DNA from 4 places in the Achromobacter animicus genome. Region 4 is predicted to be linked to each of the others. Evidence: predicted binding sites of a transcription regulator. Region 4 holds the regulator's gene; each other region holds the start of a gene.
What was found. Region 4 encodes FNR, which switches genes on or off when oxygen is low (the NO sensors DNR and NnrR bind a similar motif). Its sites were predicted from a motif close to TTGATNNNNATCAA; they were not measured.

Region 1 (5,506 bases), 530 kb from region 4:
GGCCGCCGCCATCCGCGCGCACACGGGGCAACGTACCGTCGTTCTGGTTCACGCCCGGCGTGGCGGCGTCGCCCGTCTTGTCCGAGACTTCCTTCTCGGACAGCGAGCTTGCGCCCACGGCGGGGTCCACCGTGCCCACGTGTGCGCCAGCGTAGGGACAGCGCGCGGCCTGCTCGCCGTACTCCGCTTCCTTGTTGGCGTTATGGGGGATGGCGCCTGTGGTGGCGCCCACGGCAGCCGCGCGCTGGAGCGCGGGGTGGGTCGGCTTGCCGGCGGGACCGGTGGCCGGACCGCTGTCGGTATTCATGTAGGCGGTGTCGAGCGCGCCGCCCTTTGCTGGCTTCTTGCTTGCCATGATTTTTTCTCCTTAATGGGTCAGCATCGTTTCGCGCGCCTGCTCGGCACGGGACGCACCAATGGCGGTTTCCACCTTCTTTACCTCTTCGGGCGGCGGCAGCACGGCCGGGAAGCCCAGCGACTCGATCCACAACTCGCGCGACCAGCCTTGCGTGTGATACAGGTGATGGTCCTCATCGGTAGCCACGGCGTCATAGGCCTGCTTCAGGATCTTGGCTTCTTCGCCCGATTGCTGCTCGGCAATCAGCCCGATCAGCGACCAGTTGGCGTGGTCCTTGGTCTCTGCCAGCACCACGCATTCGGTCGCCACCAGCTGAGCCGCGGCCGGGTCGCCGGCGTTGATGGCCATCTTCATCGCCCGAACCAGCGATTCGCCCAGGTGACGCACTACGTCGCGGCCCGGCGACTTGGCCTGCGGGTCCAGCTTCAGTTGTTCGAACACCGTCAGCAACACACGGCGATGGGTGCGGGTTTCTTCCAGATAGCCCAGCCATTCTTTCTTCAGGTCTTCATTGATGGCACAGCTGACCGCAGTCTCGTAAATGGCAAGGCCGCCGATCTCAGTTTCCAGCGCCTGGTACAGCAGCTCCTTGATCTGGCGGGCGTTTCCGGCTTTGCGTTTCATGGTTGGGCTCCTTGTCGTAGGTCATCAACGATGCGCACGGCGGGCGATCGCTTCCGATGGAGGCGCGAACACAGCAATTCGCGTTCCCGAGGCTGCGTCCGCCGAACCGCACAGGCGATTGCCGCCTTGAGAGCAGTGGCGGCCCGGAAGCTGTGCAGAAAATACAAAGCGCTCCAAAGCCGGACGCCGCGCCGATTCCCGTAGAATCGGGGGCATTACCCACAACAGCGCAAGGGCGTCGCGCCACCCGGCAGGCACAGCGACCCGCGCAACAAAGCAGCCGCATGACCATGAACGACCTCTGCGCCATCGCGATGGCCTTGCTGCTGACCTACGCCGGCATGGCTTGCCTGGCGCTCGCCACCCCCCGTCACTATCACCAGGTCTGGACGCGCAATCCGCACGCCGGCCACACGCGCGTCCTGCGCGGCGCCGGGGTCCTGTTGATGGGGCTGGCCATCCTTCCCTGCGTGGGCCTGTGGGGCGACGTGCTGGGGATGGTGGTCTGGCTGGGCTGGCTGTCCGCAGGCGCGCTGCTGTGGTTCGGCCTGCTGTCATGGGCCCCGCGGCCGGCCGCCGGCACGGCCGCGGTCGCGGTGGCGATTTCCCTGCTGGGCGTGAGCATCGGCTTCTGATCCGGCCGGGCCGGCCGCAGGCGCCGGGTGCGACCGATCGCCGCATTGCGCAAATTCACGACGGTTTTCGGCCATTTGATGCGGGTCAACCGGCATCCACATCCAGCGGTTCCAGCACCATATGTGGTGATAGAGTAGTCGCACTCCACTACATATGGTGCCAACAATGGAAATCCAACACATCCTCAAGCGCGACGGCCGCGTCGTTGCATTCGATAGCGAGAAGATCGCGCAAGCCATGGCGGCGGCGGGCCAAAGCACCGGGGAGTTGGACCTGCAAGGCGCACGCGCGCTGACCGGCACCGTCATCGCAAAGCTGGACGGCAACGTCTGCCCCGGCGTCGAAACCATCCAGAACCGCGTCGAAGACGTGCTGGTCCAGGCAGGCCACTGGCGCACGGCGCGCGCCTACATCGTCCACCGCGAGCAGCACGCCCGCCTGCGTTCGCTGCGCCATACGCTGGTCGACGTCGAAAGCGCCATGGAAGAGTATCTGGAACAGCGCGATTGGCGCGTCAACGCCAACGCCAATCAGGGCTACAGTCTGGGCGGCCTCATCCTGAACGTCGCCGGCAAGGTCACTGCCAACTATTGGCTGTCCAACGTCTTCACGCCGGAAGCCGGCCATGCCCACCGCGAAGGCGACATCCACATCCACGACCTGGACATGCTCAGCGGCTACTGCGCCGGCTGGTCGCTGCGCCAGTTGCTGACCGAAGGCTTCAACGGCATTCCCGGCAAGGTCGAATCCACGCCGCCCAAACACATGTCGGCCGCCATCGGCCAGATCGTCAACTTCCTGGGCACGCTGCAGAACGAATGGGCCGGCGCGCAGGCGTTCAGCTCGTTCGACACCTACATGGCGCCCTTCATCCGCCGCGACGCGATGACCTATGCGGACGTCAAGCAATCCATCCAGGAACTCATCTTCAACCTGAACGTGCCCAGCCGCTGGGGCACACAAACGCCCTTCACCAACCTCACGTTCGACTGGACCTGCCCGGCCGACCTGAAGGACCAGATCCCTTACGTGGGCGGCGAGGAAATGCCGTTTTCCTACGGCGACCTGCAGGCCGAGATGGACATGATCAACCGCGCGTACATCGAGGTCATGATGGCCGGCGACGCGAAGGGCCGCGTGTTCACGTTCCCCATTCCCACCTACAACATCACGCCCGATTTCGACTGGGACCATCCCAATACCGAGCGCCTCTTTGAAATGACGGCGCGCTACGGATTGCCGTACTTCCAGAACTTCCTGAACTCCGACCTGGAGCCGCACATGGTGCGCTCCATGTGCTGCCGCCTGCAGCTCGACCTGCGCGAACTCCTCAAGCGCGGCAACGGCCTGTTCGGTTCGGCCGAGCAGACCGGTTCGGTCGGCGTGGTGACTGTGAACTGCGCCCGTCTGGGCCATACCTGCCGCGGCGACGAAGCGCGGCTGATGGCGCGCCTGGACCACCTGCTGGCGCTGGGCCGCGACGTGCTGGAAACCAAGCGCAAGGTAGTGCAGCGCTACATCGACCAGGGCCTCTACCCCTACACCCGCCGCTACCTGGGCACGCTGCGCAATCACTTCAGCACGCTGGGCGTGAACGGCATCAACGAGATGATCCGCAACTTCACGGACGATGCCGAAGACGTGACCACGCCCGCCGGCCACGCCTTTGCGGTGCGCCTTCTGGACCGCGTGCGCCAGCGCATGACCGAATTCCAGGAAGAAACCGGCCACCTCTACAACCTTGAAGCCACGCCGGCCGAGGGCACCACGTACCGGTTCGCCCGCGAAGACCGCAAGCGCTACCCCGGCATCCTGCAAGCGGGCACGGACGCCCAGCCGTACTACACAAACTCCAGCCAGTTGCCGGTGGGCTACACAGACGATCCCTTCCACGCGCTGCAATTGCAGGAAACGCTGCAAAGCAAGTACACGGGCGGCACCGTGCTGCACCTGTACATGAACGAGGCCGTGTCCACCGCCGAGGCCTGCAAGCAGCTCGTTCGCCGCGCGCTCACCAATTTCCGCCTGCCGTACATCACGGTCACGCCCACTTTCTCCATCTGCCCGAATCACGGCTACCTGGCCGGGCACCACGAGTTCTGCCCCAAGTGCGACGCGGAACTGCTGGCCAAGCAATCGTCTTGCTGCACCCCGGCCTAGCGTTGCCGGAATCCGGGACGGTGCGCAAGCTACCGGCGCGCGCCGTCCTTTACCCGCCGGGCAAGCGTCCGGCATCACTTTCCGAGGAAAACCTATGCAAACCTTGACCGCTCCCGTCGCTGCGTCCGCTCCGGCTGTCCAACTGGACGACAGCCAGCGCGTGCGCTGCGAAGTCTGGACCCGGGTGATGGGCTACCACCGCCCGGTTTCTTCCTTCAACACCGGCAAACAGGGCGAATTCAATGAGCGCCGCTTCTTCGTCGAACGCAGTGCCTGAAGGCGGATCGCCCCAGGGCAACTCGCAGGCCGGCGGCGCCGGCCGGCCCGCCGCCCAGGCCATTCGCCTGCTGGCGGATCGGCCGGCCTATGCCGCACCGCCGCAGCCGGTTATCCAGCCCCTGCCCCGGCACTCGCCCGCCGTGGGCGGGCTGGTGCCTTTTTCCACCGTCGACTGGCCCGGCCAACTGGCCGCGGTCGTCTTCATTTCGGGCTGCCCGTGGCGCTGTCACTATTGCCACAACGTCGAACTCCAGACGCGCGCCGCCCGCTATGACTGGCGCGAGGTCCGCGCCTTCCTCGAAACCCGCAAGGGCCTCCTGGACGCCGTTGTGTTCTCAGGCGGCGAGCCGCTGAGCGAGCCGCGCCTGCCCGCCATGATCCGCGACGTCAAACGCATGGGCTACCGCGTGGGCCTGCACACCGCGGGCATCTACCCGCTACGGCTGGCCGACGTGCTGCGTCATCTGGACTGGGTGGGCATGGACATCAAGGCGGACGCCAAGGCTTACGACGACATCACGGGCCGGCGCGATTCCCAGCGACCGGCGCTGGCGTGCCTGACGCAGTTGCTGTCTGCAGGACTGGATTTCGAATGCCGCATCACGTGGCATCCCGACTGGCTGGACGAATCGCGGCTGATGGCGCTGGCGCGGGAACTGGCCCGCCGCGGCGTGCGCCAATTTGCGGTGCAGGCCGCGCGCGCCGCGCCCGGCGCACCCGTCGCGCGAGCGCTCAGCAACCAGGCGCAGGGCGAGCTGCGGCAGGCCTTTCAGGAATTCTCCTATCGCTGATCCAGATGCGCAGCCAGGGTGGCGTGGAAGCGCGGCGACACCACGGCGCCCACATTGCAGCGGGACCACGGCGACACCGCCGTGGGATCCACGCTGAACACGCGACCCGGCGCCATGATGACCTTCTCGGGCATCAGCGCCGCGGCCAGCGTCAGCGAATCCGCCACGCCGGGAAACGCAGACCACAGATACAACGAACTGGTCGGCCGCGTGAACACCTGCGCGCCCAGCGAATCCAGCACCTGCAACGCCTGGCCGGTCGCAGCTTCCAGCCGCTGCCGCAGACGCACCAGATGCCGCTCGTAATGGCCCTCGCGCAGCATCACGTCCACCATGCGCTCGCAATACTCAGAGCTGCTGACGTGCACCAGCGCCTTCAGATCGGCCAGGTCGCTTGCCAGCGCGGCGTTGCACGCGATGAAACCCACGCGCAACGCCGCCGAGAAAGACTTCGAGAAGCTACCGATGTAGATGGTGCGCTCAAGCTGATCCAGCGCCGACAGCCTGACCGACGACGTGGGCTTGAAGTCCGCCAGGGGGTCGTTTTCGACCACCATCAGGTTGTAGCGCTCTGACAGTTGCAGGATCTTATAGGCCTTGGCCGGCGACATGTCCGAGCCGGTGGGATTGTGCGCGATCGACTGCGTAAAGAAGAGGC
Region 2 (5,506 bases), 1.9 Mb from region 4:
CAAGCTGCGCCGCCTGCCCGGGCGCAAGGTCCTGCTGACCAACGCGCCGCTCCACTATGCGCGGTCCGTCCTGTCGCAACTGGGCATACTGCGCCAGTTCGACAGCCTGTGGGCCATCGAGCACATGCGGTTGCATGGCGAGTTCCGGCCCAAGCCCTCCGCGGCGCTGCTGCGCTACGTGCTGGCGCGCGAAGGCGTTCCCGCCCACCGCGCCGTGCTGGTCGAAGATACGTTAGCCAACCTGCGGGGCGCCCGTCTGGCTGGCCTGAAGACGGTCCACGTGTATCACCCCGGCACGCCCTTCGGCCGCGGACGCTCGCACCGCCCGGCCTACGTCGACTTGCGGGTAAACTGCGTCAGTGATTTATTGTTACGCCGACGCCCCCTGCGGGGCTGACGGCTCGCAGCATCCCCTCCACCCGTCATCCTGCGCGAAGCAGTCCCTCCCATGGCGAGCAAACCCGGCGAGCGCAAGACCCAGATTCTGCAGACTCTGGCCGAAATGCTGGAACAGCCGCACGCGTCCCGCATCACCACGGCCGCTCTGGCCGCGCGTCTGGAGGTCTCCGAAGCCGCCCTCTACCGGCACTTCGCAAGCAAGGCGCAGATGTTCGAAGGACTGATCGAGTTCATCGAAACCAGCATCTTCACGCTGGTGAACCAGATCGCCACCGCCGAGCCCTACGGATTGCCTCAAGCCCACAAGACGGTCTCCATGCTGCTGACGTTCTCGGAGCGCAACAAGGGCATGACCCGCGTGCTGACCGGCGATGCACTGGTCACGGAAGACAACCGGCTGCAGGAGCGTATCAACCACATCAACGACCGCATCGAGGCGTCGTTGAAGCAATCGCTGCGCATCGCCATCACCGACGGCGGCCTGCCGCAGGAAGCCAACATTGCCGCGCATGCCAGCCTGCTGACGCATTTGGTGCTGGGCCGCTGGCTGCGCTACGCGCAAAGCGGATGGCGCGTCACGCCCACGCTGCATCTGGACGAACAGCTGCGCCTGGCCTTGGGCTGATGCGCCCGAATTAGCGCCATTTCACGTACCAATCCCGGTTCTTTTCGTGGGTCGACCGCACGCATCGTGATCCGATTGGTTCGCGCCGATGCAACACTCGCATGCTTGCCCCGCGCGGGGGGCGACGAGCATAATGCCCAGGACGAGTTTTCCACAAGCGCTGTTCTCCACCTTCTTGACGTTCATCAATACGGGTTTTCCACAATGCCGTCACGATCATCCTGTAGCGTCGACACACCGATTTGATTGACCCCGTGCTCGCGGGCGGTGTTTCGTCAGTTTGACCTCAACCGGAGAAGGATATGGCCGCGGAAACCGCAGTCCCCGCCTCGCAAGCCCCCAAGAAAACCAAGATTCCAATCGGGCTCATCGCCGGCATCCTCGTGATGATCGGCGTTTTAATGATGCCCCTGCCCGCGGACCTGCCCGTTGCAGGCCACCGCATGCTGGCAATCCTCGCGTTCGCCGTGGTCGTGTGGATCACCGAAGCCGTGTCGTATGAAGCCAGCGCGATCATGATCACGACGCTGATGGCTTTCCTTCTGGGCACCGCGCCCACCATCAAAGACCCCAACGTTCTCTACGGCACGTCCGCCGCCATCAGCATGGCGCTGACGGGCTTTGCGAACTCGGCGCTGGCGCTCGTCACCGGCGCCTTGTTCATTGCCGCCGCCATGACATTCACCGGACTGGACCGGCGCATCGCGCTGGTAACACTGTCCAAGGTTGGCACCAGCACGCGCCGCATCCTCATCGGATGTATCGCCGTGACGATCGTGCTGAGCCTGGTCGTGCCCAGCGCCACCGCGCGCAGCGCCGCCGTGGTGCCGATCATGATGGGCGTCATCGCTGCCTTCGGCGTGGACAAGCGCTCGAACATCGCGGCCGGCATCATGATCATCGTGGCCCAGGCCACCAGCATCTGGAACGTCGGCATCCAGACCGCCGCCGCGCAGAACCTGCTGACGGTCGGCTTCATGGAAAAGATGCTGGGCGAACGCGTGGCGTGGTCGGACTGGCTGATCGCCGGCGCCCCCTGGTCGCTGATCATGTCGGCCGTGCTGATCGTCATCGTGCTCAAGCTGCTGCCGCCTGAAAGCAACAGCATCGCCGGCGGCAAGGAAGCCGTCGAGAAATCGCTGCTCGACCTGGGTCCCATGACCGGTGCGCAAAAGCGCCTGATGGCCGTGTCGGTCATGCTGCTGCTGTTCTGGTCCACCGAAGGCAAGCTGCACAAGTTCGACACCACCTCGACCACCTACTTCGGCCTCGTGCTGCTGATGCTGCCGCGCTTTGGCGTGATGACGTGGAAAGACGTGCAATCGCGTATCCCATGGGGCACGGTGATCGTGTTCGGCGTGGGTATCAGCCTGGGCACGGCGCTGCTCACGACGCAGGCTGGCCAGTGGCTGGGCAACCAGGTGGTGCTGCACACCGGCCTGGACCATCTTGGCCCCCTCGCCATCTTCGCCATCCTGGCGGCCTTCCTGATCGTCATCCACCTGGGCTTTGCCAGCGCCACCGCGCTGACCTCGGCCATGCTGCCCATCCTGATTTCGGTGCTGGCAACGCTGCCGGGCGACTTCAGCCGCCTGGGCATGACGATGCTGCTGGGCTTCGTGGTCAGCTACGGCTTCATCCTGCCCATCAACGCACCGCAGAACATGGTGTGCCTGGGCACCGAAACTTTCAACGCCAAGCAGTTCGCCAAGGTCGGCATCATCGTGACCATCGTCGGCTACCTCTTGATGCTGCTGATGGGCATGACGTACTGGCGCTGGCTGGGCTGGCTGTAAGGAGTCGTCATGAAAATCACGCTAGCCCAAGCCAACGAATACGGCAGCCGGGTGCTGATGGCACAAGGCGTGCCGGAAGACATCGCCCGCGACGTGGCCGAGCATCTGGTGGAATCCGACCGTGTTGGCTACACAAGCCACGGCCTGTCGATCCTGACGAATTACCGCCGCGTGCTGTCCGAGGGCCTGGCTCAGCCCGACGGCCGCCCCGAACTCCTCAACGACCGCGGCGCCATGCTGGCCTACGATGGCCACCACGGACTGGGTCAATACGTGGGCAAGGTGGTCATCGAAAAGGCGATCGAGCGCACGCAGGAACACGGCCAGTGCATTCTGACCCTGCGCCACAGCCATCACCTTGGCCGCATGGGCCATTTCGGTGAAATGGTGGCGGCCAAGGGGCTGATCCTGCTGGCCTTTACCAACGTGATCAACCGCTCGCCCACCGTCGCCCCGTTCGGCGGCGCGCAAGCGTGCCTGACCACGAATCCGCTGTGCTTCGCGGGCCCGTTGCCTGGCGGCCGCCCGCCGTTCATTGTGGACATGGCGACCAGCTCGATCGCGGTGAACAAGGCGCGCGTGCTGGCTGCCAAGGGTGAACAGGCGCCGCCAGGGTCGCTGATCGATGCAGAGGGCAATCCGACGACTGACCCGGGTGCGCTCTTTACCGATCCGCCTGGTGCCCTGCTGCCCTTCGGCGGCCACAAGGGCTATGCGCTGGGACTGGTGGCGGAACTGCTCGCGGGTGTGCTGTCCGGCGGCGGCACGATCCAGCCTGAACATCCGCGCATCGGGGTGGCGACCAACAACATGTTCGCGCTGCTGCTCGATCCGCAGGTGGACTTCAATACTGACTGGCGGTCGATGGAAGTCGGCGCGTTCATCGACTACCTGCATGCGTGCAAGCCGCAGCCTGGGGTTGAGTCGGTGCAGTATCCGGGTGAATACGAAGCTCGGAATCGGGCGGTCAATGCGGATTCGGTGGAATTTGATAGCCGGATCTGGGATGGGTTGACGAAGTTGGCCGTGGAGCTTGGGGTGCCTGACGCGTTGCCTTAGGGTGCTTTGGATGGCGGTGGTTAGGCTGGCATCGAGTCAGGTTCTTTAGACGCCCGCCGCAGCGGGGGCTTGGGTGCGCGGGGCTACGATTGCGGTCCGGAGCCTTCGCTCCGGACTGCCCCGTCCTCAACCTCGTCCGCCTTCGGCTCCCTTCGGTTTCCGTCGGGCGCATCTACACGCCCCGCGCACCCAAGCCCCCGCTACGACGTGCTCCAGTTGCTTCAGCTTTGCTGGCGGCGGGGCGAGTTGGGTTCTTTAGGTTCTTGCCCACGGTGGGGGGAGAGAGAAAGATCTTGCGGGGCCCGCCCCCGGCCGGCCGCGCGGGCGGCCTTTGGGGGCTTACGCGGCGTCTTGCGTCGCGGCGATGACGCTTCGCGTGTGGCTGCAATTGCTACAGGTGCCTGACGCCAGCAAACGCGTAAGACTGATTCCGGTGTTTGACACCAGCAAACTCGTAAGACCGTTTCCGGTGTCTGACACCGGCAGAAGATCGAAACCCGTCGCTCATTCCGGTGCCTAAAACCAGCTGCAAATCGCGCTAGCCTGGCCATTAATCGTCACTTGAACTCCAGTGCCCGATGGGCGGCGCGCGAACGGGTCGGGGAGTGTCATAAATTTTGTGTTTGGGGCCTAACATGTTGCTCAAGGAGCATGTATGGCTACCAAGAAAAAGACACCGCTGAGGGAACTGCCGGCGATTCCCGCCGAGCTGGTTGATCAATTCGTCAAAGGCCCGATGACCGCCGAGGCGGTGCAGGACCTGTCGATGGCGTTCAAGAAGGCGCTGATCGAACGGGCCCTTGGAGCGGAATTGGGCCACCATCTGGGCTACCCGGCGGGCGGCGAGCGCCCCGAGCAGGCCACCAATCAACGCAACGGCAAGAGCTCCAAGACGGTCCTGACCGATGATGGGCCGCTTCGGGTAGAGATCCCACGCGACCGCGATGGCAGCTTCGCCCCGATCCTGATCCCCAAGCACGAGCGCCGCTTTACCGGGTTCGACGACAAGATCATCGCCATGTACGCCCGCGGCATGACGGTGCGCGAAATCCAAGGGTTTCTGCTCGAGCAGTACGGCACGGAAGTCTCGCCGGAGTTCGTCAGCTCGGTGACCGACGCGGTGATGGACGAGGTCACCGCCTGGCAAACGCGGCCCCTGGAGACGATGTATCCGGTGGTGTTCTTCGACGCGCTGAGGGTCAAGATCCGCGAGGACGGCGTGGTGCGCAACAAGGCCGTTTACTTGGCGCTGGCGGTGTTGCCGGACGGCACGCGCGACATCCTGGGCCTGTGGATCGAGCAGACCGAGGGCGCCAAGTTCTGGATGAAGGTGTTCAACGAGCTCAAGACCCGCGGCACGCAGGACATCCTGATCGCTGTCACTGACGGTCTGAAGGGCATGGAGCAGGCGCTGAACGCGGTGTTCCCGGCCACAACGCTGCAGACATGCATCGTGCACTTGATCCGCTCCAGCCTGGAATACGCCAGCTGGAAGGAGCGCCGGACGGTGGCTGCGGCGCTGAGGCCGATCTACACGGCGGCGACCGTGGAGGCAGCGCTGGCCGCGCTCGTGCAGTTCGAGCAAGGCCCTTGGGGCCAACGCTACGCGCCGATCGCAGACGCATGG
Region 3 (5,506 bases), 750 kb from region 4:
GCGACGGGTAGCACGCGCATTTGCCCATGCCGGTCCACCAGTCGGGAAATCTGCGGCGACAGCAGCGCATAGGTCAGCACAAAGGTGGCGGAAACAGCTCCCGCCAAGGCATAGCCGCCACGCAGTTGCGACAGCATGGTGATGATGCCGATGCCGGTCATCGGCAGCGGGATCCGCGCCACGAGGCCCGCCAAGGCAAAGCCCCGCGTGCCGCGAGCGGCGAAAAGGTCGCCATAAGGGTTGGTCATTCATCTCTCCAGCAGGTATCGGCTTGCCGCTGCACGGCCGGCCGGCGACAATACAAACAGTCCGTATGAATAAGATCGTATATTCATACGGACTGTTTGTAAATAATCATACGCGTCGTATGTAAGGAGAGAGGAATGGTTCGCCGCACGCGCGCCGAGATGGAAGAAACCCGCGCCACGCTGCTCGCAACGGCCAGACAGTGCTTTGCGGCGCACGGCTATGCCGCCACTTCGATGGACGACCTCACTGCGCAGGCGGGACTGACCCGTGGCGCGCTATACCACCACTTCGGCGACAAGAAGGGATTGCTGTCGGCGGTCGTGGCGCAGATCGACGCCGAGATGGATGCGCGCCTTCAGACGATCTCGGACCGCTCCGACGACGCATGGGAAGGCTTTCGAAAACGCTGCCATGCCTACCTGGAAATGGCGCTGGAGCCCGAGATCCAGCGCATCGTGCTGCGCGACGCCACGGCGGTGCTGGGTGGCGCATCCCCGGAATCACAACGCCATTGCGTGGCGTCTATGCAGCGCCTGATCGACAACCTCATCCAGCAGGGGATTGTGGCCGACGCGGATGCGCAGGCGCTCGCTTCGCTGATTTACGGCAGTCTGGCCGAAGCCGCGTTCTGGATTGCCGACGGCGAAGATGGCAGTGCGCGGCTGGCGCGGGGCAGCGCGGCATTGGAGCTATTGCTGCGGGGACTGTTGGCGACACGGTAGGCAGCACGAATGCGCGGGACCTGTTGCTGCCGCGGGCGGGCATGGAGCGACGCCTGCTCGCCAAGTCAGCGCGCGCTATGTCGTCATGCCGCGCGGCGCTTCGCGGGAACGGGTTGGGCATCGCACAGCGACGGCGGCAGCCCTTCCAGGACGGCTTGGGCATTGAGCGATTGGATCGGCACGCGGGCATCCCGGGGAATGCGGCCTTCGGCCTGCAGCAACTGATACCGCAGGCAGCATACGCGCAGGAACGAGGTGAAGTTGGCGGCCTCGCCGCGGTACTCGACCAGTTCGTCGTACAGGCGTTCGATCAGTTGCGTGACCCGCATGCCGTCGCGGCCGGCGATTTCTTCCAGCACCTGCCAAAACAGGTGCTCGAGCCGAAGGCTGGTCGCCACTCCGTGCAGGCGCAACGATCGGGTTTCGCAGGCGTAGGAGTGCTCGGTGGCGCGGATGAAGATTTCACACATGGACGGCTCCTGGGCATCGGCGACACGCTGCCGGGAACGGCGCGCCTGCGAACGACTGTACGACGATTGCCGCGCCGGCCGCAATACGGCCCCCGACTCGGTGACGAGTTGTACCTTCCCGCGCTGATTGATGTACATCATGGTTTTAGCCGCCCAAGCGGCCGAGCATAGTCAAACTGATCAGACTTCGGAGGTAGTGATGAACAAGACCATGAAGGCAGCAGTCGCACGCGCGTTTGGCCAACCGCTGGTAATCGAGGAAGTCGCCGTGCCGCGCCCGGGTCCGGGCGAACTCCTGGTAAAGATCGAAGCCTGCGGTGTCTGTCACACGGACCTGCACGCCGTCGAAGGCGACTGGCCCGTCAAACCCAATCCCCCTTTCATTCCCGGCCACGAGGGCGTCGGCTACGTCGTCGCCGCGGGCGCCGGTGTCACGCACGTCAAGGAAGGCGACCGCGTCGGGATCCCGTGGCTGTATTCCGCCTGCGGCCATTGCGAGCACTGCCTGGGCGGCTGGGAAACCCTGTGCGAATCGCAGCAGAACACGGGCTACTCCGTCAACGGCGGTTTCGCCGAGTACGCGCTGGCGGCAGCCGATTACGTGGGCCTGCTGCCCAAGAGCGTCGGCTTCGTCGATGTGGCCCCGGTGCTGTGTGCCGGCGTCACCGTGTACAAGGGCCTGAAAATGACGGACACCCGGCCTGGCAACTGGGTGGTCGTTTCGGGGATTGGCGGCTTGGGCCACATGGCGGTGCAGTACGCCAAGGCAATGGGCCTGAACGTGGCGGCGGTGGACATCGACGACGCCAAGTTGGACTTCGCGCGCCGCCTGGGTGCGGAAGTCACCGTCAATGCGCTGACCACGGATCCGGCTGCTTACCTGAAGCGGGAGATCGGCGGTGCGCATGGCGCGCTGATCACCGCGGTGTCGCCCAAGGCGTTCGAGCAGGCGCTGGGCATGGTGCGCCGGGGCGGCACGATTTCGCTGAACGGGTTGCCGCCGGGGGATTTCCCGCTGTCGATCTTCGACATGGTGCTTAACGGCGTCACCGTGCGCGGCTCCATCGTGGGATCGCGGCTGGATCTGCAGGAGTCGCTGCAGTTTGCCGAAGAGGGCAAGGTCCACGCCACCGTCGCCACCGAAAGCCTGGACAACATCAACAGCGTGTTCGACCGCATGAAGCAGGGCCAGATCGAAGGCCGCATCGTGCTCGACTTCGCCTGATACCTGCGCGCGCCCCAAAAGCGTCCGCTGCGGCATGTGCCGCAGCGGGCGCTTTTTCGTGGCGGCGGCTCGGTACAATCCGGCCTACCCTGATCCCAGAGAGGCCGCATGTCCCCTCCTCCCACTGAGCGTCGCAGCAAGCCTGCCACCAGCCGCGCGCCTCGGCGCGGGTCTGGCCGGGTGACCATTGCGGACGTCGCGCGCGTGGCGGGCATGTCGATGCACACGGTGTCGCGGGTGCTGAACGCCCCCGAGAACGTACCTGAACGCACCGTCAAGCTCATCCACGACGCCATCGCCCAGACCGGGTACGTTCAGGACCTGGTTGCCGGCGGCCTGGCCAGCGGCCGCAGCCGTCTGGTGGCGGTGACGGTGCCCACGCTGGGCAGCCCTGTGTTTCTGGAGGCGCTGCAGACGCTCAGCCTGCACCTCAGCCGCCACGGCTATCAGATGATGCTGACCGAAAGCGGATACGACCCCGAACTGGAAGTGTCCGCCCTGCAAGCGATCCTGGGCCGGCGGCCCGACGGCGTGGTCATGATGCGCACGGTGCTGACCCCGACCGGCAGGACGCAGTTGCGCGCGGCGCGCATTCCCGTCGTGGAAGCCTGGGATTGGAACGACGATCCGGTCGACATGCTGATCGGCTTTTCGCACGAGGCTGCGGGCGCATGCGTGGCGCAGTTTCTATCTGAAACCGGAAGGCGGCGGCCCGTGGCCGTCATCGGGAATGACCCGCGTGCGGGACGCCGGTTGCAGGGTTTCACGGCGGCGGCGCGCGAGTTGCGTTTGATCGACGCGGACGCAGACACGCCGCATGTGCTGATCCCCGCCCCCGCCACGATGGGCGCGGGCCGCAGCGGGCTGGCCGAACTGCTGGCTCGCGAGCCCGATGCCGATGCCGTGGTGTGCAGCACCGACATGATTGCCATGGGCGTATTGCTGGAAGCCGCAGCGCTGGGCAGGCAGGTGCCCGGTGACCTGGCCGTCGTGGGATTCGGCGATCAGGCTTATGCGGCGGCCACCACCCCGCCGCTGACGACCGTGCGCATCGACGGCTCGCTGATCGGCGAGCAGGCCGCGCGCGCCATCATCGACCGCCTGGAGGGTCAAGCCAATGCGGGGTTGCGGGTCGATGTGGGATTCACGTTGATGCGGCGTCAGAGCGCCTGACGCTTTCCCTGTCCTGCCCAGGCTGAACCGCGCCTAGTTCTGAGCGGAAACATCGCATTTCCTGGGGAATCTCCCTATCAAAAATATTAGCGCTAATAAAATATTAGCGCTAATATTTTCCGATATTCATACCAAGATCAGGAGACAACATGCTTGACCAAGCCCGTGGCGTTTACATCGTTGCGCAGACGCCCTTCCAGGAGAACGGCGCCATCGACCTGGAGAGCGTCGACTCGCTGACCGACTTCTATTTTTCACACGGCGCCAATGGCCTGACCGTGCTGGGCGTTGCCGGCGAGGCCAACAAGCTCACGCCGGCGGAATCGCTGGCGGTGGCGTCGCGGTTCATCGCGCGCGCCAGGAACAAGCCGGTCGTGGTGGGCGTCAGCAACAGCAGCGTGGCCCAGATGGCCGAGCTGACCGGTCAGGTGATGGACGCGGGCGCCGCGGGCGTCATGATCGCGCCGCCAGGCGGGTTGCGCACCGAGCAGGAAGTGTTGTCCTACTTCGAGGCCGTGTTCGACCGGATCGGCAATGTGCCGACGGTGCTGCAGGACTTTCCGTTTTCGACAGGCACCTGGATGTCGGTGCCGGTGATTGGCCAGTTGATCGAGCGTCACCCGCAAATCCAGGCGGTCAAGGAAGAGGACCTGCCCAGCATCACCAAGATCACCAAGCTGCGCGCCCTGCCCGGCCGCCGCGTCGCCATCCTGACCGGCAACAACGCGATGTTCCTGCCGCTGGAAATGGGCCGCGGCATCGATGGGCCGATGGCCGGGTTCTCGCATCCCGAGATGCTGTCGCAGGTCTATGCGCTGTACACGGCGGGCCGTGTCGACGAAGCCCACGCGGTGTTCGACCGCTACCTGCCGTTGCTGAGCTACGAGAACCAGAGCCAGTGGGGCGTCGCCGTCCGCAAGGAGATCATGAAGCGCCGCGGCGCGATCAAGCATGCGGGCATGCGCCGGCCGGGTCCGAAGCTGGACGCGACTGACCACGCCGAGATCGATCTGCTGCTTGAACGCCTGAAGCGCACGCTCGCCGAAGCGGGTTGACCGAATTTCCCGAGCGCCGTGTTCCCGCGGCGTTTCGGGATGCACTGCAGTACCGAACATCAAAAACCATAAGCAAGGAGACAACATGTTCAAGAGCACCAAGCAGAGCATTGCCTACGCGTGCGCGGGTCTGGTCGCGCTGGCGGCGTCGGCGGGCGCGAGCGCGGCGGATAACTGGCCGACCAAACCCATCCGCATGGTCATCCCGTTTTCTGCGGGCGGAAACACCGACGTGGTGGCCCGGCTGATTGCGCCGCACATCGAGAAAGCGGTGGGTCAGCCCGTCGTGGTGGAAAACCGTCCGGGCGCGGCGGGCAACATTGCCGCGGACTTCGTAGCGCGCGCCGATGCCGACGGCTACACGCTGTTGATGGGCACGGTGGGCACGCAGGCCATCAACTACGCCATCTACAAGGACATCCGGTTCAAACCGGCGGATTTTGCGCCGGTCACGCTGGTGGCGTCCGTGCCGAACGTGCTGGCCGTGACGGCCAGCCTGCCCGTGAAGTCGGTGCAGGAACTGATCGAGTACGGCAAGAAGAATCCGGGCAAGCTGAGCTTTGCGTCCAGCGGCGCGGGCAGCTCGATCCATCTGTCGGGCGAAATGTTCAA
Region 4 (5,506 bases):
GCAGCGCCGCCAGCGCCATCGCGGCCGAGCTGGCCGGCATCAGCTCGACGTGCCGCCATGCCAGTTGCGCCAGCGTTCCCGGCGCACCGCACTCGCTGGCCAACAGCGCGGCGGGCGTGCGCCACGTGTCCACAATCAGTCCGGCGCCCATGGCCGCCAGGCACGCCAGCCACAGGCCAGCCATGCCGGCCGTGGCCCGCGGCCTAGCGGTGGTCGTGGCAGGCTTGGCGCGGGGTGTCGCCGTATCGGTCATGGTGGCGCACCCAGTCGCGAACATCGAAGTACGGGCCGTTTTCGTTGCGGCCCAGCGGCGCGATGTCGAGGTAGTTGTAGGCCCCCGCCAGGCGCTCCACGCCGCGTTCGAAGGCCGAGTAGGTGTGAAAGATTTCGCCGTCGGGATCACGGAAGAACGCGCTGGCCCCTGGACGTTCCTCGACGGCGCCATCCGCCTGCGGCACGGAGGCTTCGAAGTCGAAATTGAAATCGCTGTCCGCTGACGAGTACCAGTCAAACTGCCAGCCCATGCGGGCCTGGAAGGCGGCCAGGCGGGCATACGGCGCGCGCGAGACAGCCACCACCGTCACGTCGTGGTGCCGCAGGTGCATGAGCGCGCTGTCCAGGTGATCGGCCAGGAGCGAGCAGCCCACGCACCCGTCCTCCCAGTCCGGACTGAACATGAAGTGATAGACGATGAGCTGGCGCCTGCCTTGGAACAGGGCATCCAGACCTTGCATGCCGTGCGCGCCTTCAAAGGCGTAGGGCTTGTCCACTCGCACCCACGGCAGCGCCATGCGGTCGCGGGCCAGGGCGTCCGAGGCGTGGGTCAGTTCCTTTTCGCGCCGCAACAGCGCCTCGCGGGCAACGGTCCATTGGGGGCGGGATACGACGGGATGATCGGTTTGCATCGTGCGTCTCCTTTGCGTGCCGGGCGCTTGGACCCGGGGGTCAAGTTCGGATCCGGCGGACAGGTCCGGGGCGCCAGGTTCAGGCCTTGCCGGCCAGGTGGTCCGCCAGCCGGTCCATGGCGCCGGACCAGCCATTCTCGTGGCCGTCGCGGGTGGGCTCGTCGACGAACGGTGTCTGCAGGAAGGCAAGCTCGGTGCCCCCGTCTGCCGAGGTGAAGTCCAGCGTGATCAGTGAGGTTTCCTGCGGCGTGTCGCGCCATGCCCAGGTGAACACCAGACGGCGATGCAGCGCGACTTCCTGGTAGCGGCCGCTGGCGTAGTGTTCCCCGCCGTCTGCGGTGATGAAGCCGACTTCATAAGCGCCGCCCACCCGCACATCGGTTTCGGCCAGCAACACGCGTTGCGTGCCCGCCGGGCCGAACCAGCGCATCAGCGCTTGCGGGTCGGTCCAGGCTCGCCAGACGCGTTCGACGGGGGAGTCGAAGCGGCGCTGGAGCCGCAGCTCGAGGGGGGAGATTCGGTTTTCCATGGGTGGATTTCCTCTTCGTGATAGAGATATCGCGCCAGCGAATCCAGTTGGCCGGTCCAGAACCTTTCGTACCGTGCCAGCCAGCCGGCGGCGGCGCGCATGGGTTCGGGAGACAACGTGCAGCGCACGACCCGCCCGTCCTTGGCGCGCGCGATGAGGCCGGCCTCTTCCAGCACCCGCAGGTGTTTCATAAAGGCGGGCAGGGACATGGCGTGGGGTCGGGCCAGCGTGCTGACCGAGGCCGAGCCCTGTTCCAGGTCCGCCAGCACCCGGCGGCGCGTGCCATCCGCCAGCGCGGAGAAGATGGCATCGAGAGCATCATCATTTAACTTAACCATAAGGTTAAGTTTTAGGTCTGCCACCAGCGCGTGTCAAGCGCGATGGCTTCGGACTTTCCCTAGGGGTGAAGCGCGTTACTTGCCGCGCGGCTTGATGATGTCGCAGGCCGCGGCGGTGTTGCTGGCCGGGGCGTCGCCGCCCAGCAGCGCTCGCACGCCGCAGACCGAGCCGAACATGCGCTTGCCGTCGTGGCCCACGCCGCCGACTTCGAAGGCGCTGTGACGCAGGGGGACGGGCTTGGAGCCTCGGGCGGCCAGCACGTGCTCGTACTGGACATAGCCGGTGCCGCGCGCGAGCCGGGTGGCGCCCTGGGCTTCGGCGCCGCAGGCTTTGTCCAGCAGCCGGTGCTCCGGGTTGTTGTCCGCGCCGCCCAGCAGGTAGACCACATCGCGCGCCGCGTAGCGCACGAAGAGGCGGGAATCGTCGGATTCGCCGGCGTAGGCGGGCAGCTTGTCCGTGCCGTACTTGTACTGGTTGTAGGTGGGGCAGATGCCGCGCTCGTAGGGCGCGTAGCCTTTGCCGTCGGCGCGTGGCCGTTCGTTGGTCAGGTACAGGTAGGAAGAGGGGTTGGCGACCACGTACCGCAGGGTCAGGCCGTCGCGGCGCAACACCCCGTCCACGTTGTTCAGCACGGCATACCGGTGCACTAACTGCGCGCCGGCCGAATGGCCGGCAAGCACCAGGCCGGCGAGCGACGGCAGGCGCTTGCGGTCGTCCAGGCTGCGCAGCAGGTCGTCCAGAACCTGGAACGAGGTGACGGGGGCGGGCCGGCCCGTGGCCTGGACGCTTTCCTGGCCGTCTTCCCAGCTGGCCTTGCGCCAGGCGGCCATGCCCGCGAAGCCCGAGTCGATCGAGCCGGAAAACCGCGGGGCCAGCACCAGCGTGTCGCCGGCGCGCGCCGGGTCGGCGGCGACCAGCGCGGCGGCGGTTTCGTAGTAGTTGTCGGCGTCGCGCTTGACGCCGTGGATGACGATGAGCACTTGCTTGATGCCGCGCAGGTCGTCCTTGGCCAGATCCCGGTTGGCGTAGACCGGCATCTTGTACCGGTTTCCGGGGCGGCCCAATTCAACCGCCTGCCAGCGCAGCGGCGCCGCGCGCTTGGGCACGGGCGTGGCTTCGTCGTAGTCGTAGGGGTCGGGCAGCGGCGTCTGCGCATGCGCAGCGCCGCAAGCCAGCAGGGTGGCCAGGGCGAGCGAGGCCGCCAGCGCCGTGCGGGTCAGGGATGTGGCAGGCGCGCGGCGCATGGCGCGGCGACCCCTCAGCAGCTTTCGAGTCCCAGCAGTTGCTTGAGCGCGGGCAGGTCCAGGATGCGGACTTCGCGCTGGTTGATCTTGATGAGGCCGTCGCGGGCAAAGCGCGAGAACAGACGGCTGACCGTTTCCAGCGTCAGGCCCAGATAGTTGCCGATTTCTTCGCGGCTCATGCGCAGCACGAACTCGGTGGACGAGTAGCCCAGCGACGCATAGCGCTGCGAGAGGTTCAACAGGAATGCGGCCAGGCGCTGTTCCGACCGCATGGAGCCCAGCGACGCCAGCATCTGGTGCGAGCGGGTGATCTCGCGGCTCATGAGGCGGCGGAATTGCTGTTGCAGCGACGGCAGGTGCGACGCGACGCGATCGACTTCGTTCAGGCGGATGACGCAGACCTCGGAATCTTCGAGCGCCACGGCGGCCGACACGTGCTTGCCATCCAGCATGCCGTCCATGCCGACGATCTCGCCGGGCAGATGGAAGCCGGTGATCTGGATCTGGCCGGTGGCGTCTTCAAGTTGCGTTTTCAAGCTGCCGAAGCGCACGCCGTAGACGGCGTCGAGCGGATGATCCAGCGAAAAGAGCGTCTTGCCTTTTTCCACGCGGACGCGCTCTTTGACCAGTTCGTCCAGCTTTTCGACTTCGGCGGCTGCCATGCCCACGGGAACGCAGACGTGACCCAGCATGCACGTGGAACAGTGGGCGGCATCAGGGGCAATGGGGACCCGTTTTTGCATACGATGACCTTTAGAGTGCCCATTGCACGGCGGGCGCCGGAACGGGTGTGAAGCACGAGACAGGCGTCTATTGTAGTCCGTTGTTACTACGGGTGTCTTACCGGGCGTCCTGCTTTGTTCTGGAAAGGCGATGAGCAATCCAGTCTTCCCCGGCGATATCGACCGCCGCGGCCCGAAACGCGGGGTCGATCGGATAGTACTCGCAGGGCAGCAGACTGGTCGGGCCGGCGCCTTCCAGACGGGCGGTAACCGTGCGGCGCACGAAGCAGCAGGGCTTGCCGGGCTGGTATTCTTCGATCTCGTCCATCAGGGCGATCAACGCCGGTTCCACCTGGAAAACGTCGCCGCGCACGCGCCGGCCGTCCTGCACGGGGATGAGCCCGGGCCAGTCGCCAAAATCGACCAGCATGCCGGGCACGCTGGCCGCGCCGACGTGGCTGGCGGCCGGCAAACCGCGCGCTGCGGCCGCCCGGGCGAGGTCGTTGATTTCGCCGGCCCGTAGGGTGCCGTACACAAAAACGTATATGCTCATTGCTCTGTTTGCTGGTGCACGTCGAAGAAGACCATGAGAGGCGCCGGGTGTTGAAATTGTCTCACCCGGCCACATATTCAGGTTATCGAGCCAGCCGGCACGGATCGGTCAGGCTCCCCACAAGCCAATACGACCATTATGCGATTCGACAAACTGACGACCAAGTTTCAACAAGCGTTGGCAGACGCCCAAAGTCTGGCCGCCCGCAACGACCACCCCTACATCGAACCTGTCCACGTGCTGTCCGCCCTGTTGTCGGATTCCGACAGCGGCGCGGGCAGTTTGCTGGCGCGTGCCGGCGTGGCGGTCAACCGACTGGGCCCGGCCCTGGAGTCCGCCCTGAAGGGCTTGCCGCAGGTGCAGGGCGAAGACAACGTGCAGGTGGGCCGCGACCTGCAGGGCGTGCTGACCCGTACCGACAAGGAAGCCTCCCGCCGCGGTGACACCTATATCGCCAGCGAACTCTTCCTGCTCGCGCTGGCCGACGACAAGGGTGAAGCCGGCCGCATTCTGCGCGACGCGGGCCTGCAGAAAAAGGCCCTGGAAGCGGCGATCGACGCCGTGCGCGGCGGCGAGAACGTGTCGGGCGCGGAAGGCGAAGCCAACCGCGAGGCCCTTTCCAAGTACACGCTGGACCTGACCGAGCGCGCCCGCCAGGGCAAGCTGGATCCGGTCATCGGCCGCGACGACGAAATCCGCCGCACCATCCAGATCCTGCAGCGCCGGACCAAGAACAACCCCGTGCTGATCGGCGAACCCGGCGTCGGCAAGACCGCCATCGTCGAAGGCCTGGCGCAGCGCATCGTCAACGACGAAGTGCCCGAGACCCTGCGCGGCAAGCGCGTGCTGTCGCTGGACCTGGCGGCGCTGCTGGCGGGCGCCAAGTTCCGCGGCGAGTTCGAAGAGCGCCTGAAGGCCGTGCTGAAAGAGCTGGGCCAGGACGACGGCCGCAACATCGTGTTCATCGACGAGCTGCACACCATGGTGGGTGCGGGCAAGGCCGAAGGCGCGATGGATGCGGGCAACATGCTCAAGCCGGCGCTCGCGCGCGGCGAGCTGCATTGCATCGGCGCCACCACGCTGGACGAATACCGCAAGTACATCGAGAAGGACGCGGCGCTTGAGCGGCGCTTCCAGAAGGTGCTGGTCGACGAGCCCGACGTGGAATCCACCATCGCCATCCTGCGCGGCTTGCAGGAGCGCTACGAAATCCA

Region 1: AB3147_RS15355 (ribonucleoside triphosphate reductase) is a predicted target of FNR. The motif match lies at 1,693-1,706, and genes of this name have one in related genera.
Region 2: AB3147_RS26785 (DASS family sodium-coupled anion symporter) is a predicted target of FNR. The motif match lies at 1,200-1,213, and genes of this name have one in related genera.
Region 3: adhP (alcohol dehydrogenase AdhP) is a predicted target of FNR. The motif match lies at 1,569-1,582, and genes of this name have one in related genera.

Annotation. Positions count from the first base shown of each region.
Region 1 covers NZ_JAYGJK010000001.1:3,388,997-3,394,502, forward strand. The annotation lists gene AB3147_RS15340 (catalase) at 1-355, opposite strand, end outside; gene AB3147_RS15345 (hypothetical protein) at 368-982, opposite strand; gene AB3147_RS15350 (DUF3325 domain-containing protein) at 1,267-1,617, shown strand; gene AB3147_RS15355 (ribonucleoside triphosphate reductase) at 1,784-3,778, shown strand; gene nrdD (anaerobic ribonucleoside-triphosphate reductase) at 3,873-4,055, shown strand; gene AB3147_RS15365 (anaerobic ribonucleoside-triphosphate reductase activating protein) at 4,021-4,848, shown strand; gene AB3147_RS15370 (aminotransferase-like domain-containing protein) at 4,839-5,506, opposite strand, start outside.
Region 2 covers NZ_JAYGJK010000001.1:5,859,216-5,864,721, forward strand. The annotation lists gene AB3147_RS26775 (pyrimidine 5'-nucleotidase) at 1-397, shown strand, start outside; gene slmA (nucleoid occlusion factor SlmA) at 449-1,024, shown strand; gene AB3147_RS26785 (DASS family sodium-coupled anion symporter) at 1,327-2,820, shown strand; gene AB3147_RS26790 (Ldh family oxidoreductase) at 2,830-3,879, shown strand; gene AB3147_RS26795 (IS256 family transposase) at 4,535-5,506, shown strand, end outside.
Region 3 covers NZ_JAYGJK010000001.1:4,668,621-4,674,126, forward strand. The annotation lists gene AB3147_RS21345 (MFS transporter) at 1-248, opposite strand, end outside; gene AB3147_RS21350 (TetR/AcrR family transcriptional regulator) at 384-971, shown strand; gene AB3147_RS21355 (ribbon-helix-helix domain-containing protein) at 1,055-1,441, opposite strand; gene adhP (alcohol dehydrogenase AdhP) at 1,641-2,666, shown strand; gene AB3147_RS21365 (LacI family DNA-binding transcriptional regulator) at 2,775-3,839, shown strand; gene AB3147_RS21370 (dihydrodipicolinate synthase family protein) at 3,989-4,894, shown strand; gene AB3147_RS21375 (Bug family tripartite tricarboxylate transporter substrate binding protein) at 4,980-5,506, shown strand, end outside.
Region 4 covers NZ_JAYGJK010000001.1:3,915,568-3,921,073, reverse strand. The annotation lists gene AB3147_RS17920 (hypothetical protein) at 1-253, opposite strand, end outside; gene AB3147_RS17915 (DUF899 domain-containing protein) at 204-905, opposite strand; gene AB3147_RS17910 (SRPBCC family protein) at 985-1,434, opposite strand; gene AB3147_RS17905 (ArsR/SmtB family transcription factor) at 1,335-1,772, opposite strand; gene AB3147_RS17900 (hypothetical protein) at 1,848-3,017, opposite strand; gene fnr (fumarate/nitrate reduction transcriptional regulator Fnr) at 3,032-3,760, opposite strand; gene AB3147_RS17890 (gamma-glutamylcyclotransferase family protein) at 3,858-4,292, opposite strand; gene clpB (ATP-dependent chaperone ClpB) at 4,431-5,506, shown strand, end outside.